Regions from separate parts of the Vagococcus hydrophili genome, predicted to be linked through region 3. Evidence: a T-box and tRNA genes for the amino acid it is inferred to sense, from the RefSeq annotation. Region 3 holds a T-box; the other regions hold tRNA genes.

Region 1 (4,746 bases), 1.3 Mb from region 3:
TTGTAGGACTCAGCTGTGGTAGCTGTTGTGGATAGTCGAATCGACCTGGAAAGGTCAGCCGGAGCGGGTAAAAGCCCCGTAGACGAAATTGACAACACACCTATGAGTATCCTGAGTACGGCGGAACACGAGAAATTCCGTCGGAATCCGGGAGGACCATCTCCCAAGGCTAAATACTCTCTAGTGACCGATAGTGTACCAGTACCGTGAGGGAAAGGTGAAAAGCACCCCGGAAGGGGAGTGAAATAGAACCTGAAACCGTGTGCCTACAAAAAGTCAGAGCCCGTTAATGGGTGATGGCGTGCCTTTTGCAGAATGAACCGGCGAGTTACGATTGCATGCGAGGTTAAGCTGAAGAAGCGGAGCCGTAGCGAAAGCGAGTCTGAATAGGGCGAGTGAGTATGTAGTCGTAGACCCGAAACCAAGTGACCTACCCATGTCCAGGTTGAAGGTGCGGTAAAACGCACTGGAGGACCGAACCCACGTACGTTGAAAAGTGCGGGGATGAGGTGTGGGTAGCGGAGAAATTCCAAACGAACTTGGAGATAGCTGGTTCTCTCCGAAATAGCTTTAGGGCTAGCCTCGGAATTAGAATGATGGAGGTAGAGCACTGTTTGGACTAGGGGCCCGTCTCGGGTTACCGAATTCAGATAAACTCCGAATGCCATTCATTTATGTCCGGGAGTCAGACAGTGAGTGATAAGATCCATTGTCGAAAGGGAAACAGCCCAGACCACCAGCTAAGGTCCCCAAATATATGTTAAGTGGAAAAGGATGTGAGGGTGCACAAACAACTAGGATGTTGGCTCAGAAGCAGCCACCATTTAAAGAGTGCGTAATAGCTCACTAGTCGAGTGCCCTTGCGCCGAAAATGTACCGGGGCTAAACATATTACCGAAGCTGTGGATAGAACTTAGGTTCTATGGTAGGAGAGCGTTCTAAGGGCGTTGAAGCTAGATCGTAAGGACTGGTGGAGCGCTTAGAAGTGAGAATGCCGGTATGAGTAGCGAAAGACAGGTGAGAATCCTGTCCACCGAATGACTAAGGTTTCCTGGGGAAGGCTCGTCCTCCCAGGGTTAGTCGGGACCTAAGCTGAGGCCGATAGGCGTAGGCGATGGATAACAGGTTGAGATTCCTGTACCCGTTTGTTTTGTTTGAACAATGGAGGGACGCAGTAGGTTACAAGATCGCACTGTTGGATATGTGCGTTCAAGCAACAAGTCTTGGTAAGAGTCAAATGCTTTTACCTTTAAGGACAAGTTGTGATGAGGAGGGAAATTAAGTACCGAAGTCTTAATATCACACTGCCAAGAAAAGCTTCTAGTTAGAAACAAACGGCCCGTACCGCAAACCGACACAGGTAGTCGAGGAGAGAATCCTAAGGTGAGCGAGAGAACTCTCGTTAAGGAACTCGGCAAAATGACCCCGTAACTTAGGGAGAAGGGGTGCTGAACGCAAGTTCAGCCGCAGTGAATAGGCCCAAGCGACTGTTTATCAAAAACACAGGTCTCTGCAAAATCGAAAGATGACGTATAGGGGCTGACGCCTGCCCGGTGCTGGAAGGTTAAGAGGATGGGTTAGCTAGTAGCGAAGCTCAGAATTGAAGCCCCAGTAAACGGCGGCCGTAACTATAACGGTCCTAAGGTAGCGAAATTCCTTGTCGGGTAAGTTCCGACCCGCACGAAAGGCGTAACGATTTGGGCACTGTCTCAACGAGAGACTCGGTGAAATTTTAGTACCTGTGAAGATGCAGGTTACCCGCGACAGGACGGAAAGACCCCATGGAGCTTTACTGTAGTTTGATATTGAATGTTTGTAACACATGTACAGGATAGGTAGGAGCCGTAGAGCTCGGGACGCTAGTCTCGAGGGAGGCATTGGTGGGATACTACCCTTGTGTTATGACCATTCTAACCCGCGCCACTTATCGTGGCGGGAGACAGTGTCAGATGGACAGTTTGACTGGGGCGGTCGCCTCCTAAAAAGTAACGGAGGCGCCCAAAGGTTCCCTCAGAATGGTTGGAAATCATTCGTAGAGTGCAAAGGCATAAGGGAGCTTGACTGCGAGAGCTACAACTCGAGCAGGGACGAAAGTCGGGCTTAGTGATCCGGTGGTTCCGCATGGAAGGGCCATCGCTCAACGGATAAAAGCTACCCTGGGGATAACAGGCTTATCTCCCCCAAGAGTTCACATCGACGGGAGGTTTGGCACCTCGATGTCGGCTCGTCGCATCCTGGGGCTGTAGTCGGTCCCAAGGGTTGGGCTGTTCGCCCATTAAAGCGGCACGCGAGCTGGGTTCAGAACGTCGTGAGACAGTTCGGTCCCTATCCGTCGCGGGCGTTGGAAATTTGAGAGGAGCTGTCCTTAGTACGAGAGGACCGGGATGGACACACCTCTGGTGTACCAGTTGTTCTGCCAAGGGCATTGCTGGGTAGCTATGTGTGGAAGGGATAAACGCTGAAAGCATCTAAGCGTGAAGCCCCCTCAAGATGAAATTTCCCATTTCTTTAAGAAAGTAAGATCCCTGAAAGATGATCAGGTAGATAGGCTAGGAGTGGAAGTGCAGTGATGTACGGAGCGGACTAGTACTAATCGATCGAGGACTTAACCAAAGAAAAACGGTGAAGTAAAAAAGATGTCTAACTAAAACATTCAGTTTTGAGTGAACAATCACTCTAATAATAAGTGTGGCGATGATGGCAAGAAGGATACACCTGTTCCCATGCCGAACACAGAAGTTAAGTTTCTTAGCGCCGAGGGTAGTGAGGGGTTTCCCCTTGTGAGAGTAGGACGTTGCCATGCTTATTATAAATTATCCGGCATAGCTCAGTTGGTAGTAGCGCATGACTGTTAATCATGATGTCGTAGGTTCGAGTCCTACTGCCGGAGTTGTTTCAAAAGGCCCGTTGGTCAAGCGGTTAAGACACCGCCCTTTCACGGCGGTATCACGGGTTCGATTCCCGTACGGGTCATGTAACATAATATATTCCATATATGGAGGTTTAGCTCAGCTGGGAGAGCACCTGCCTTACAAGCAGGGGGTCAGCGGTTCGATCCCGTTAACCTCCATTATCTAAACTGGTTCCGTGGTGTAGGGGTTAACATGCCTGCCTGTCACGCAGGAGATCGCGGGTTCAAATCCCGTCGGGACCGTTTAGGCGCAGTAGCTCAGTTGGTAGAGCAACGGATTGAAGCTCCGTGTGTCGGCAGTTCGATTCTGTCTTGCGCCATTATATGGAGGGGTAGCGAAGTGGCTAAACGCGGCGGACTGTAAATCCGCTCCTTCGGGTTCGGCAGTTCGAATCTGCCCCCCTCCATTATTAATATTATCAAACTATAGGGGTATAGTTTAGCGGTAGAACTACGGTCTCCAAAACCGTCAGCGTGGGTTCGATTCCTACTACCCCTGTTTTTACTATGGCGATTGTGGTGAAGTGGTTAACACATCGGATTGTGGTTCCGACATGCGTGGGTTCGATTCCCATCAGTCGCCTATTTAATAATATTGGGCTATAGCCAAGCGGTAAGGCAACGGACTTTGACTCCGTCATCGTTGGTTCGAATCCAGCTAGCCCAGTTTTTGGCGGTATAGCCAAGTGGTAAGGCAGAGGTCTGCAACACCTTTATCATCGGTTCAAATCCGGTTACCGCCTTTTATAGATATATCCTTATGCCGGCGTGGCGGAATTGGCAGACGCGCTGGACTCAAAATCCTGTGCCCGCAAGGGCGTGCCGGTTCGACCCCGGCCGCCGGTATTGCATTTATTGCATATAAGGATAGTCTAATAATTAAATAATCCGGCATAGCTCAGTTGGTAGTAGCGCATGACTGTTAATCATGATGTCGTAGGTTCGAGTCCTACTGCCGGAGTTTTACTTTAAATAAGTTTTTTGAACCTGGAGAGTTGTCCGAGTTGGCCGAAGGAGCATGATTGGAAATCATGTAGACGGTAATAACTGTCTCAAGGGTTCGAATCCCTTACTTTCCGTAATTTTATAATTCTTAGGCCCGTTGGTCAAGCGGTTAAGACACCGCCCTTTCACGGCGGTATCACGGGTTCGATTCCCGTACGGGTCATTACTAAACTATTAATTATAGTTTGGGCGCAGTAGCTCAGTTGGTAGAGCAACGGATTGAAGCTCCGTGTGTCGGCAGTTCGATTCTGTCTTGCGCCATTATATGGAGGGGTAGCGAAGTGGCTAAACGCGGCGGACTGTAAATCCGCTCCTTTGGGTTCGGCAGTTCGAATCTGCCCCCTCCATTTTTATCATGGCGATTGTGGTGAAGTGGTTAACACATCGGATTGTGGTTCCGACATGCGTGGGTTCGATTCCCATCAGTCGCCTATTTAATAATATTGGGCTATAGCCAAGCGGTAAGGCAACGGACTTTGACTCCGTCATCGTTGGTTCGAATCCAGCTAGCCCAGTTAAGACTTGATGATTCAAGTCTTTTTTTTTGTCCAAAAATGATCTAAGTCATTTTTGCTTATCTAGATAGTATTAAGTAATGTTAAGAAGCTTTTTATAAAAAAATTTAAGTGTTAGTATATATTTATCATTTGAAAAGGAGAAGAAAAGATGATTAAAAAAGGGGATTTTGGTGAGTCACTACAAAAGTTTGGACGAACGTTACTTCTTCCAATTGGGGTTTTAGCACCGGTCGGGATGATTTTAGGAATCAGTGGAGCATTTGTTCAACCTTATATGATTGAAAAGTTTGCATTTTTAGGAAATGAAAATGT
Region 2 (4,746 bases), 620 kb from region 3:
AGTCGAGTGCCCTTGCGCCGAAAATGTACCGGGGCTAAACATATTACCGAAGCTGTGGATAGAACTTAGGTTCTATGGTAGGAGAGCGTTCTAAGGGCGTTGAAGCTAGATCGTAAGGACTGGTGGAGCGCTTAGAAGTGAGAATGCCGGTATGAGTAGCGAAAGACAGGTGAGAATCCTGTCCACCGAATGACTAAGGTTTCCTGGGGAAGGCTCGTCCTCCCAGGGTTAGTCGGGACCTAAGCTGAGGCCGATAGGCGTAGGCGATGGATAACAGGTTGAGATTCCTGTACCCGTTTGTTTTGTTTGAACAATGGAGGGACGCAGTAGGTTACAAGATCGCACTGTTGGATATGTGCGTTCAAGCAACAAGTCTTGGTAAGAGTCAAATGCTTTTACCTTTAAGGACAAGTTGTGATGAGGAGGGAAATTTAGTACCGAAGTCTTAATATCACACTGCCAAGAAAAGCTTCTAGTTAGAAACAAACGGCCCGTACCGCAAACCGACACAGGTAGTCGAGGAGAGAATCCTAAGGTGAGCGAGAGAACTCTCGTTAAGGAACTCGGCAAAATGACCCCGTAACTTAGGGAGAAGGGGTGCTGAACGCAAGTTCAGCCGCAGTGAATAGGCCCAAGCGACTGTTTATCAAAAACACAGGTCTCTGCAAAATCGAAAGATGACGTATAGGGGCTGACGCCTGCCCGGTGCTGGAAGGTTAAGAGGATGGGTTAGCTAGTAGCGAAGCTCAGAATTGAAGCCCCAGTAAACGGCGGCCGTAACTATAACGGTCCTAAGGTAGCGAAATTCCTTGTCGGGTAAGTTCCGACCCGCACGAAAGGCGTAACGATTTGGGCACTGTCTCAACGAGAGACTCGGTGAAATTTTAGTACCTGTGAAGATGCAGGTTACCCGCGACAGGACGGAAAGACCCCATGGAGCTTTACTGTAGTTTGATATTGAATGTTTGTAACACATGTACAGGATAGGTAGGAGCCGTAGAGCTCGGGACGCTAGTCTCGAGGGAGGCATTGGTGGGATACTACCCTTGTGTTATGACCATTCTAACCCGCGCCACTTATCGTGGCGGGAGACAGTGTCAGATGGACAGTTTGACTGGGGCGGTCGCCTCCTAAAAAGTAACGGAGGCGCCCAAAGGTTCCCTCAGAATGGTTGGAAATCATTCGCAGAGTGCAAAGGCATAAGGGAGCTTGACTGCGAGAGCTACAACTCGAGCAGGGACGAAAGTCGGGCTTAGTGATCCGGTGGTTCCGCATGGAAGGGCCATCGCTCAACGGATAAAAGCTACCCTGGGGATAACAGGCTTATCTCCCCCAAGAGTTCACATCGACGGGGAGGTTTGGCACCTCGATGTCGGCTCGTCGCATCCTGGGGCTGTAGTCGGTCCCAAGGGTTGGGCTGTTCGCCCATTAAAGCGGCACGCGAGCTGGGTTCAGAACGTCGTGAGACAGTTCGGTCCCTATCCGTCGCGGGCGTTGGAAATTTGAGAGGAGCTGTCCTTAGTACGAGAGGACCGGGATGGACACACCTCTGGTGTACCAGTTGTTCTGCCAAGGGCATTGCTGGGTAGCTATGTGTGGAAGGGATAAACGCTGAAAGCATCTAAGCGTGAAGCCCCCCTCAAGATGAGATTTCCCATTTCTTTAAGAAAGTAAGATCCCTGAAAGATGATCAGGTAGATAGGCTAGGAGTGGAAGTGCAGTGATGTACGGAGCGGACTAGTACTAATCGATCGAGGACTTAACCAAAAAAAAACGGTAAAGTAAAAAAAGATGTCTAACTAAAACATTCAGTTTTGAGTGAACAATCACTCAATTAAATAAAACGCACGTAAGTGTGGCGATGATGGCAAGAAGGATACACCTGTTCCCATGCCGAACACAGAAGTTAAGTTTCTTAGCGCCGAGGGTAGTGAGGGGTTTCCCCTTGTGAGAGTAGGACGTCGCCATGCAAAGTGTTTTGGAGGTTTAGCTCAGCTGGGAGAGCACCTGCCTTACAAGCAGGGGGTCAGCGGTTCGATCCCGTTAACCTCCATTTAAAATGATGACTCGTTAGCTCAGTTGGTAGAGCATCTGACTTTTAATCAGAGGGTCACTGGTTCGAGCCCAGTACGGGTCATTTTTATATGCGGGTGTGGCGGAATTGGCAGACGCACTAGATTTAGGATCTAGCGCCTAACGGCGTGGGGGTTCAAGTCCCTTCACCCGCACTTAAAATTTAAACGCCGGCTTAGCTCAGTTGGTAGAGCATCTGATTTGTAATCAGAGGGTCGAGGGTTCAACTCCTTTAGCCGGCACTTTTTAAATAAGCGGAAGTAGTTCAGTGGTAGAACATCACCTTGCCAAGGTGGGGGTCGCGAGTTCGAACCTCGTCTTCCGCTTTTATGAGTTCTTAGCCGGGGTGGCGGAACTGGCAGACGCACAGGACTTAAAATCCTGCGGTGAGTGATCACCGTACCGGTTCGATTCCGGTCCTCGGCATTTTAATAAAATACACAAGCGCCCATAGCTCAATTGGATAGAGTGTCTGACTACGGATCAGAAGGTTAGGGGTTCGACTCCTCTTGGGCGCGTTTTAAGTAATACGGGAAGTAGCTCAGCTTGGTAGAGCACTTGGTTTGGGACCAAGGGGTCGCAGGTTCGAATCCTGTCTTCCCGATTTACATAATTTCGCGGTGTAGCTCAGCTGGCTAGAGCGTCCGGTTCATACCCGGGAGGTCGGGGGTTCGATCCCCTCCGCCGCGACTAATATTTTGGAACTTGGACCTTTAGCTCAGTTGGTTAGAGCTCCCGGCTCATAACCGGGCGGTCGTAGGTTCGAGTCCTACAAGGTCCATTATAGATCTTTAAAGCCATGGAGGATTACCCAAGTCCGGCTGAAGGGAACGGTCTTGAAAACCGTCAGGTGTGTAAAAGCACGCAAGGGTTCGAATCCCTTATCCTCCTTTTTAATTAAATATCGCGGAGTGGAGCAGTTAGGTAGCTCGTCGGGCTCATAACCCGAAGGTCATAGGTTCAAATCCTGTCTCCGCAATTAGGTTCCGTGGTGTAGGGGTTAACATGCCTGCCTGTCACGCAGGAGATCGCGGGTTCAAATCCCGTCGGGACCGTTTGTTTTTGCTACACGCGGGTGTAGTTTAGTGGTAAAACTACAGCCTTCCAAGCTGTTGTCGCGAGTTCGATTCTCGTCACCCGCTTCTTCTTTTTGAAGAAAAAAGGGGCCTATAGCTCAGCTGGTTAGAGCGCACGCCTGATAAGCGTGAGGTCGATGGTTCGAGTCCATTTAGGCCCATTATTTTAGGATGGAGAAGTACTCAAGTGGCTGAAGAGGTGCCCCTGCTAAGGGTATAGGTCGGGTAACTGGCGCGAGGGTTCAAATCCCTCCTTCTCCATAGTGTTTTTCTTAATTTAGGCCCGTTGGTCAAGCGGTTAAGACACCGCCCTTTCACGGCGGTATCACGGGTTCGATTCCCGTACGGGTCATTATATTTTTGGAGGATTACCCAAGTTCGGCTGAAGGGAACGGTCTTGAAAACCGTCAGGTGTGTAAAAGCACGCAAGGGTTCGAATCCCTTATCCTCCTTTTTAATTAAATATCGCGGAGTGGAGCAGTTAGGTAGCTCGTCGGGCTCATAACCCGAAGGTCATAGGTTCAAATCCTGTCTCCGCAATTAGGTTCCGTGGTGTAGGGGTTAACATGCCTGCCTGTCACGCAGGAGATCGCGGGTTCAAATCCCGTCGGGACCGTTTTTTTTGGCGCAGTAGCTCAGTTGGTAGAGCAACGGATTGAAGCTCCGTGTGTCGGCAGTTCGATTCTGTCTTGCGCCATTTAACTACACGCGGGTGTAGTTTAGTGGTAAAACTACAGCCTTCCAAGCTGTTGTCGCGAGTTCGATTCTCGTCACCCGCTTCTTCTTTTTGAAGAAAAGGGGCCTATAGCTCAGCTGGTTAGAGCGCACGCCTGATAAGCGTGAGGTCGATGGTTCGAGTCCATTTAGGCCCATTATTTTAGGATGGAGAAGTACTCAAGTGGCTGAAGAGGTGCCCCTGCTAAGGGTATAGGTCGGGTAACTGGCGCGAGGGTTCAAATCCCTCCTTCTCCATAGTATTTTTCTTAATTTAGGCCCGTTGGTCAAGCGGTTAAGACACCGCCCTTTCACGGCGGTATCACGGGTTCGATTCCCGTACGGGTCATAAAGCTCAGAATTGATTAATTCAATTCTGAGCTTTTTTTATTATATTGAAATTAAAAGGAGTTTTCTAAAAATGAAGAATGAACTAACGATGAAGGAAAGGTTGTTTGTGGGATCCCTTATATTTGGGTTGTTTTTTGGTGCTGGTAACTTAATTTTTCCGATTCAGATGGGACAAGAGGCAGGAGCTCATATTGTTCAGGCTAATTTAGGCTTCTTGATAACAGGTATTGGGTTGCCATTTTTAGGTATTATTGCATTTGGTTTATCATCTAGTCGTGATCTGTATGAGTTATCTAGTAAAGTTGGAAAGAAATACGGATTGATATTTACGACTGTTTTATATTTAGTGATTGGCCCTTTTTTTGCGATGCCAAGACTAGCCAGTACTTCATTTGAAATTGCTTTGGCACCTTTTTTACCTAGTGGTAGCCAAAAAATAAGTCTTCTTCTATTTAGTGTCCTGTTCTTTTTTATTGTTTGGTTTTTTTCCAGAAAGCCAAGTAAAATCTTAGATTATGTGGGGAAATTTTTA
Region 3 (4,746 bases):
CAGTCATCACAATGGATAAAGCTGAGATTATTGAAATTGCTGAAAGAATTGATACCTTTGAGTTGGCGATTCAACCTTTTGAAGATTGTTGCACGATTTTTGCCCCACCTGAGCCAAAAACGAAACCTAAATTAGATAAAGTGCTTCATTATGAGAGTCGTTTAGAAGTCGATGCGTTGATTGAGCGAGCAATGGCAGGACTTCAAATTGAGGAAATTAAATCAAGTGATGTTTTCTTAAATGAAACAACAGATGAAATGGATGACTTGTTCTAATAGTTAGAGGAAATAGGAGAAACAATGAATATATTACTTTTATGCGTTATCTTCTTTATTAGTCGATTGATGTTTTCTAAAAAAATCGATAAATACGTATTTTTGAAATCTATTTTAGTATTATTAGGGCTACTTGTCGTAAATGGGATTCTTATTGTGGTTACATTTTTGGGAACCAATCAATTAGTAGAATATATTCCAGTACTTAGCACAGGAAATATTTTTACATATGTTTTATTAAGTGCCATTCTGTCAGGTTTATTATCATACTACTTATTAAGATGGGCAACCGTAAAATTTAAATTATCCATGTCTGTTTTTACTTTGATTGAATACTATATTCAGTGGAGTTTAATCTACATTACGATGTATCAATTAGTCTTTGATAAGTTTATCCAAGGAAGTCAGTTAGAGAAGATGTTAAAGGATGATATTAGTGATCCATCAATTTGGGTAGCGTTACTTCTTCCAGCGTTTATGTCTTCATGGATTGCGATTATCTTACTAAAACTACATAAAGAAGAAATTTAAAAAGAGCTGTGAGATAAGTTTAATTCTTATCTCCAAGCTCTTTTTTTGCTTCTAATTTTCTAATCGTTGTAAGAACTGCTTTTCTTCTAGGAATAAAAACAGAGCTCTTTTTTTCTTTACTAGCTTTTAAATCAAGGGTTCCGATACCAGAAATCTGACTGATATCTGAGATAGATAAATGAAGTTCGTCAGCTAACTGCCACATATAATTAAGTTCTTTTCTTATTTTTTGATTCCAAGTTATTTGAGCTGGAAAGCATAATAAAACAATAAAAACTAAAAGGATGTTATATTTAAAGTTTATTTTTTATAAAAGGTAATTAATTAAAGCAAATTGTCGAAAAAATGTCTGAAATTTCTCTTTTTACGTATATTTTTCACAAATTGATTGAAATGTGAAAAATTAAATGATACACTTAATGTGAAAATAGTCACAATTTGGAAGGAGTATTTATTTATGGAAAACTTGAAAAAAAATCATGCCATTCCAAAAGCTACAGCTAAAAGAATTCCCTTGTATTTTCGCTACTTAAAAACCTTAGATCAAAGTGGAGTAAAAAGAATTAAATCAAACGAATTTAGTCAAATGATTCAAATTCCTTCTGCCACTATCAGAAGAGATTTTTCACATTTTGGTGAACTAGGAAGAAGTGGGTATGGTTATGATGTTCCTTATTTAATTCAAGTATTTAGTAATATTTTAAATACGGAAATTGAAAAGAGAATCGCTTTAGTTGGTGCTGGTAATTTAGGGAAAGCGTTGATTAATAATAACTTTAGAAAAAATTCTAATTTAAATATTGTTGTTGCGTTTGATTCAGATCCAGAACTTATTGGAAAAACAATTAATGATGTTAAAGTCGAAGACATTGCTAAAATGTCTGAGATGATCAAAAAAGAAAGTATCACAACGGTTATTATGACGGTGCCAAGCAGTAAAGCGCAACAAGTCATTGACGAAGTGGTGGATGCAGGTGTTACTGCCATTCTAAACTTTGCACCAAAACGCTTGAGAGTACCACATCATGTTCAAGTTCAGTACATTGATTTAACAACTGAATTGCAAACATTGATCTATTACGATGAAAATTACAATCACCCCGATTTAACAACTATTTAATCACAAGCATCTCCTTTGTCTTTTTATTCTTTTCTCCTTATACTGAGATTAAAATAAAGATAGAGGAGTGTTTTTTTATGCAAGTAACATTAAAAGGTAACCCAGTAGAATTAGAAGGAATTCAACCAATCGTTGGTGAAAAAGCCCCAGTCTTTTCATTAGTAGATTTACAAGATAAGTTAGTCGATTTAGCTAGTTTATCAAACAAACCATTAATCGTAAGTGTCGTTCCAGATATCGATACATCTGTCTGTGCGATTCAAACAAAACGCTTTAATCAAGAAGCGGCTAGTGAAAATGGGATTAATTTTGTGACTGTTTCAAATAACACAAAAGAAGAACAAGGTAACTGGTGTGCAGCTGAAGGCGTTGATATGACAATGTTACGCGACGAAGATTTAGAATTTGGTAAAAACTATGGTTTATTAATTCCTGAGATTGGTCGCTTGGCACGTGCTATTTTTGTGATTGATACAAAAGGTAACATTGCTCATGAAGAGATTGTGGCAGAAGTTTCTCATGAACCTAATTACCAAGCCGCACTTGACGCAGCAAAAAATCTGATTTAAGTTTGACGTGAGTAGTGTTTCATTGTAAAATGAACCTAATATGAAAATGCTTAGATTAAGAGGAGTAATACTTTAAAAAGCAGTTAGAAAGAAAATCCTTGGCTGAAAGATTTTCCTTTGACAAGTATGAAGGTAGCTTATGAGCTGAATTTTTTTCGGTTAGTGAACGTTATCTCACTTTAAAGTGACAGTGTATGTTGATGCGCTGTAATCTAGGTGGTACCGCGAGCAATTCGTCCTAAAGTAGAAATACTTTAGGGCTTTTTTTATCGAAAAAAATAACATTCTAAATAAGAAAGAAGGCAATATGAGATGACAGAAGAAAACAATTTAGCACCAAAATTTGATCCAAAAGAAGTTGAAGCAGGTCGTTATAAAAAATGGCTAGATAAAGATGTGTTTAAACCAAGTGGCGACAAAACAGCAGAACCTTATTCAATCGTTATCCCACCGCCAAACGTAACAGGGAAACTTCATTTAGGTCATGCTTGGGATACAACTCTTCAAGACATGATTATTAGACAAAAAAGAATGCAAGGTTTCGATACGTTATGGTTACCAGGAATGGACCACGCGGGGATTGCAACGCAAGCAAAAGTAGAAGAAAAATTACGTGGTGAAGGTTTAACACGTTATGACTTAGGTCGTGAAAAATTCATCGAATCAACAAAAGAATGGAAAGAAGAATATGCTGGTCATATTCGTGAGCAGTGGGGGAAACTTGGTTTATCTGTGGATTACTCTCGTGAACGATTCACATTGGATGATGGCTTATCAGATGCTGTGAAAAAAGTTTTTGTGAAACTTTATGAAAAAGAACTGATCTACCGCGGGGAGTATATTATTAACTGGGATCCACAAGCTAAAACAGCTCTTTCAGATATTGAAGTAATTCATAAAGATGTTGAAGGTGCCTTTTATCATATGTACTATCCTTTAGCTGATGGCAGTGGCAAGTTAGAAATTGCAACGACTCGTCCAGAAACAATGCTTGGTGATACAGCAGTAGCCGTTCACCCTGAGGATGATCGTTACAAACATTTAATTGGTCAAAAAGTGATCTTACCATTAATGGATAAAGAAATTCCAATTATTGCTGATGAGTATGTTGAAATGGACTTTGGAACGGGTGTGGTTAAAATTACACCAGCTCATGATCCTAATGACTTTGAGGTCGGTAATCGCCACAGCTTACCGCGTATCAATGTAATGGATGCGACGGCAACAATGAATGAGTTAGCTGGAAAATATGCAGGTATGGACCGTTTTGCAGCCCGTAAACAAGTGATTAAAGATTTAGATGAACTAGGTTTACTTAAAGAAATCAAAAAACACGTACATAGCGTGGGACATTCTGAAAGAACTGGTGTGGTTGTTGAGCCTCGTCTTTCAACACAATGGTTTGTAAAAATGAAACCATTAGCAGAAATGGCTATGAAAAATCAACAAACTGAAGATGCCGTAACATTCTATCCACCACGTTTTGATCAAACCTTCTTAACTTGGATGGAAAATGTCCATGATTGGGTTATCTCTCGTCAATTATGGTGGGGACATCAAATTCCAGCATGGTATCACAATGAAACAGGTGAAATGTATGTAGGAAATGAAGCGCCTAGCGATATTGAAAACTGGACGCAAGATGAAGATGTTTTAGATACATGGTTCTCAAGCGCTTTATGGCCATTTTCAACAATGGGTTGGCCTGATACAGAATCAGAAGACTTTAAACGTTACTTCCCAACAAGCACTTTAGTAACAGGGTATGACATTATTTTCTTCTGGGTAAGTCGTATGATTTTTCAAAGTTTAGAATTTACTGGAGAACGTCCTTTTGAAAAAGTTTTAATGCATGGTTTAATTCGTGCCGAAGATGGTCGTAAGATGAGTAAATCTCTAGGTAACGGAATTGACCCAATGGATGTGATTGAGAAATACGGAGCAGATGCCCTACGTTGGTTCTTATCAAATGGTTCAACACCAGGACAAGATATGCGTTTTAGTTATGAAAAAATGGATTCTTCTTGGAACTTCATTAACAAAATTTGGAACGCATCACGTTTTGTTATTATGAACCTAGAAGGCTTCAATTATGAAGATATTAACTTAGAAGGCAACAAAACAGTTGCTGATAAATGGATTTTAACTCGCTTGAATGAAACCATTGAAAAAGTAACTTACTTCTTTGATCGTTTTGAATTTGGTGAAGCAGGTCGTCAGCTGTATAACTTTATCTGGGATGATTTCTGTG

The links. The T-box of region 3 lies ahead of G7082_RS02415 (valine--tRNA ligase). A T-box ahead of a tRNA ligase gene usually reads a tRNA of that ligase, here a tRNA-Val.
Region 1: it encodes a tRNA-Val, which carries the amino acid that the T-box ahead of G7082_RS02415 (valine--tRNA ligase) is inferred to sense. The anticodon was not compared.
Region 2: it encodes a tRNA-Val, which carries the amino acid that the T-box ahead of G7082_RS02415 (valine--tRNA ligase) is inferred to sense. The anticodon was not compared.

Annotation. Positions count from the first base shown of each region.
Region 1 covers NZ_CP049887.1:2,289,963-2,294,708, forward strand. Annotated here, with positions in the region: rRNA gene G7082_RS11160 (23S ribosomal RNA) at 1-2,613, shown strand, start outside; rRNA gene rrf (5S ribosomal RNA) at 2,688-2,803, shown strand; tRNA gene G7082_RS11170 (tRNA-Asn) at 2,817-2,890, shown strand; tRNA gene G7082_RS11175 (tRNA-Glu) at 2,902-2,973, shown strand; tRNA gene G7082_RS11180 (tRNA-Val) at 2,998-3,070, shown strand; tRNA gene G7082_RS11185 (tRNA-Asp) at 3,082-3,154, shown strand; tRNA gene G7082_RS11190 (tRNA-Phe) at 3,159-3,231, shown strand; tRNA gene G7082_RS11195 (tRNA-Tyr) at 3,238-3,318, shown strand; tRNA gene G7082_RS11200 (tRNA-Trp) at 3,340-3,410, shown strand; tRNA gene G7082_RS11205 (tRNA-His) at 3,422-3,494, shown strand; tRNA gene G7082_RS11210 (tRNA-Gln) at 3,508-3,578, shown strand; tRNA gene G7082_RS11215 (tRNA-Cys) at 3,584-3,654, shown strand; tRNA gene G7082_RS11220 (tRNA-Leu) at 3,674-3,757, shown strand; tRNA gene G7082_RS11225 (tRNA-Asn) at 3,799-3,872, shown strand; tRNA gene G7082_RS11230 (tRNA-Ser) at 3,901-3,990, shown strand; tRNA gene G7082_RS11235 (tRNA-Glu) at 4,008-4,079, shown strand; tRNA gene G7082_RS11240 (tRNA-Phe) at 4,105-4,177, shown strand; tRNA gene G7082_RS11245 (tRNA-Tyr) at 4,184-4,263, shown strand; tRNA gene G7082_RS11250 (tRNA-His) at 4,275-4,347, shown strand; tRNA gene G7082_RS11255 (tRNA-Gln) at 4,361-4,431, shown strand; gene G7082_RS11260 (PTS transporter subunit EIIC) at 4,583-4,746, shown strand, end outside.
Region 2 covers NZ_CP049887.1:1,119,719-1,124,464, forward strand. Annotated here, with positions in the region: rRNA gene G7082_RS05435 (23S ribosomal RNA) at 1-1,767, shown strand, start outside; rRNA gene rrf (5S ribosomal RNA) at 1,855-1,970, shown strand; tRNA gene G7082_RS05445 (tRNA-Val) at 1,981-2,053, shown strand; tRNA gene G7082_RS05450 (tRNA-Lys) at 2,065-2,137, shown strand; tRNA gene G7082_RS05455 (tRNA-Leu) at 2,147-2,228, shown strand; tRNA gene G7082_RS05460 (tRNA-Thr) at 2,243-2,315, shown strand; tRNA gene G7082_RS05465 (tRNA-Gly) at 2,328-2,399, shown strand; tRNA gene G7082_RS05470 (tRNA-Leu) at 2,414-2,499, shown strand; tRNA gene G7082_RS05475 (tRNA-Arg) at 2,518-2,591, shown strand; tRNA gene G7082_RS05480 (tRNA-Pro) at 2,604-2,677, shown strand; tRNA gene G7082_RS05485 (tRNA-Met) at 2,690-2,763, shown strand; tRNA gene G7082_RS05490 (tRNA-Ile) at 2,781-2,854, shown strand; tRNA gene G7082_RS05495 (tRNA-Ser) at 2,875-2,964, shown strand; tRNA gene G7082_RS05500 (tRNA-Met) at 2,979-3,052, shown strand; tRNA gene G7082_RS05505 (tRNA-Asp) at 3,056-3,128, shown strand; tRNA gene G7082_RS05510 (tRNA-Gly) at 3,145-3,215, shown strand; tRNA gene G7082_RS05515 (tRNA-Ile) at 3,237-3,310, shown strand; tRNA gene G7082_RS05520 (tRNA-Ser) at 3,323-3,410, shown strand; tRNA gene G7082_RS05525 (tRNA-Glu) at 3,430-3,501, shown strand; tRNA gene G7082_RS05530 (tRNA-Ser) at 3,512-3,601, shown strand; tRNA gene G7082_RS05535 (tRNA-Met) at 3,616-3,689, shown strand; tRNA gene G7082_RS05540 (tRNA-Asp) at 3,693-3,765, shown strand; tRNA gene G7082_RS05545 (tRNA-Phe) at 3,774-3,846, shown strand; tRNA gene G7082_RS05550 (tRNA-Gly) at 3,858-3,928, shown strand; tRNA gene G7082_RS05555 (tRNA-Ile) at 3,948-4,021, shown strand; tRNA gene G7082_RS05560 (tRNA-Ser) at 4,034-4,121, shown strand; tRNA gene G7082_RS05565 (tRNA-Glu) at 4,141-4,212, shown strand; gene brnQ (branched-chain amino acid transport system II carrier protein) at 4,285-4,746, shown strand, end outside.
Region 3 covers NZ_CP049887.1:504,079-508,824, reverse strand. Annotated here, with positions in the region: gene thiI (tRNA uracil 4-sulfurtransferase ThiI) at 1-275, shown strand, start outside; gene G7082_RS02435 (SA1002 family membrane protein) at 300-806, shown strand; gene G7082_RS02430 (hypothetical protein) at 826-1,011, opposite strand; gene G7082_RS02425 (redox-sensing transcriptional repressor Rex) at 1,264-1,926, shown strand; gene tpx (thiol peroxidase) at 2,004-2,495, shown strand; T-box leader at 2,538-2,739, shown strand; gene G7082_RS02415 (valine--tRNA ligase) at 2,808-4,746, shown strand, end outside.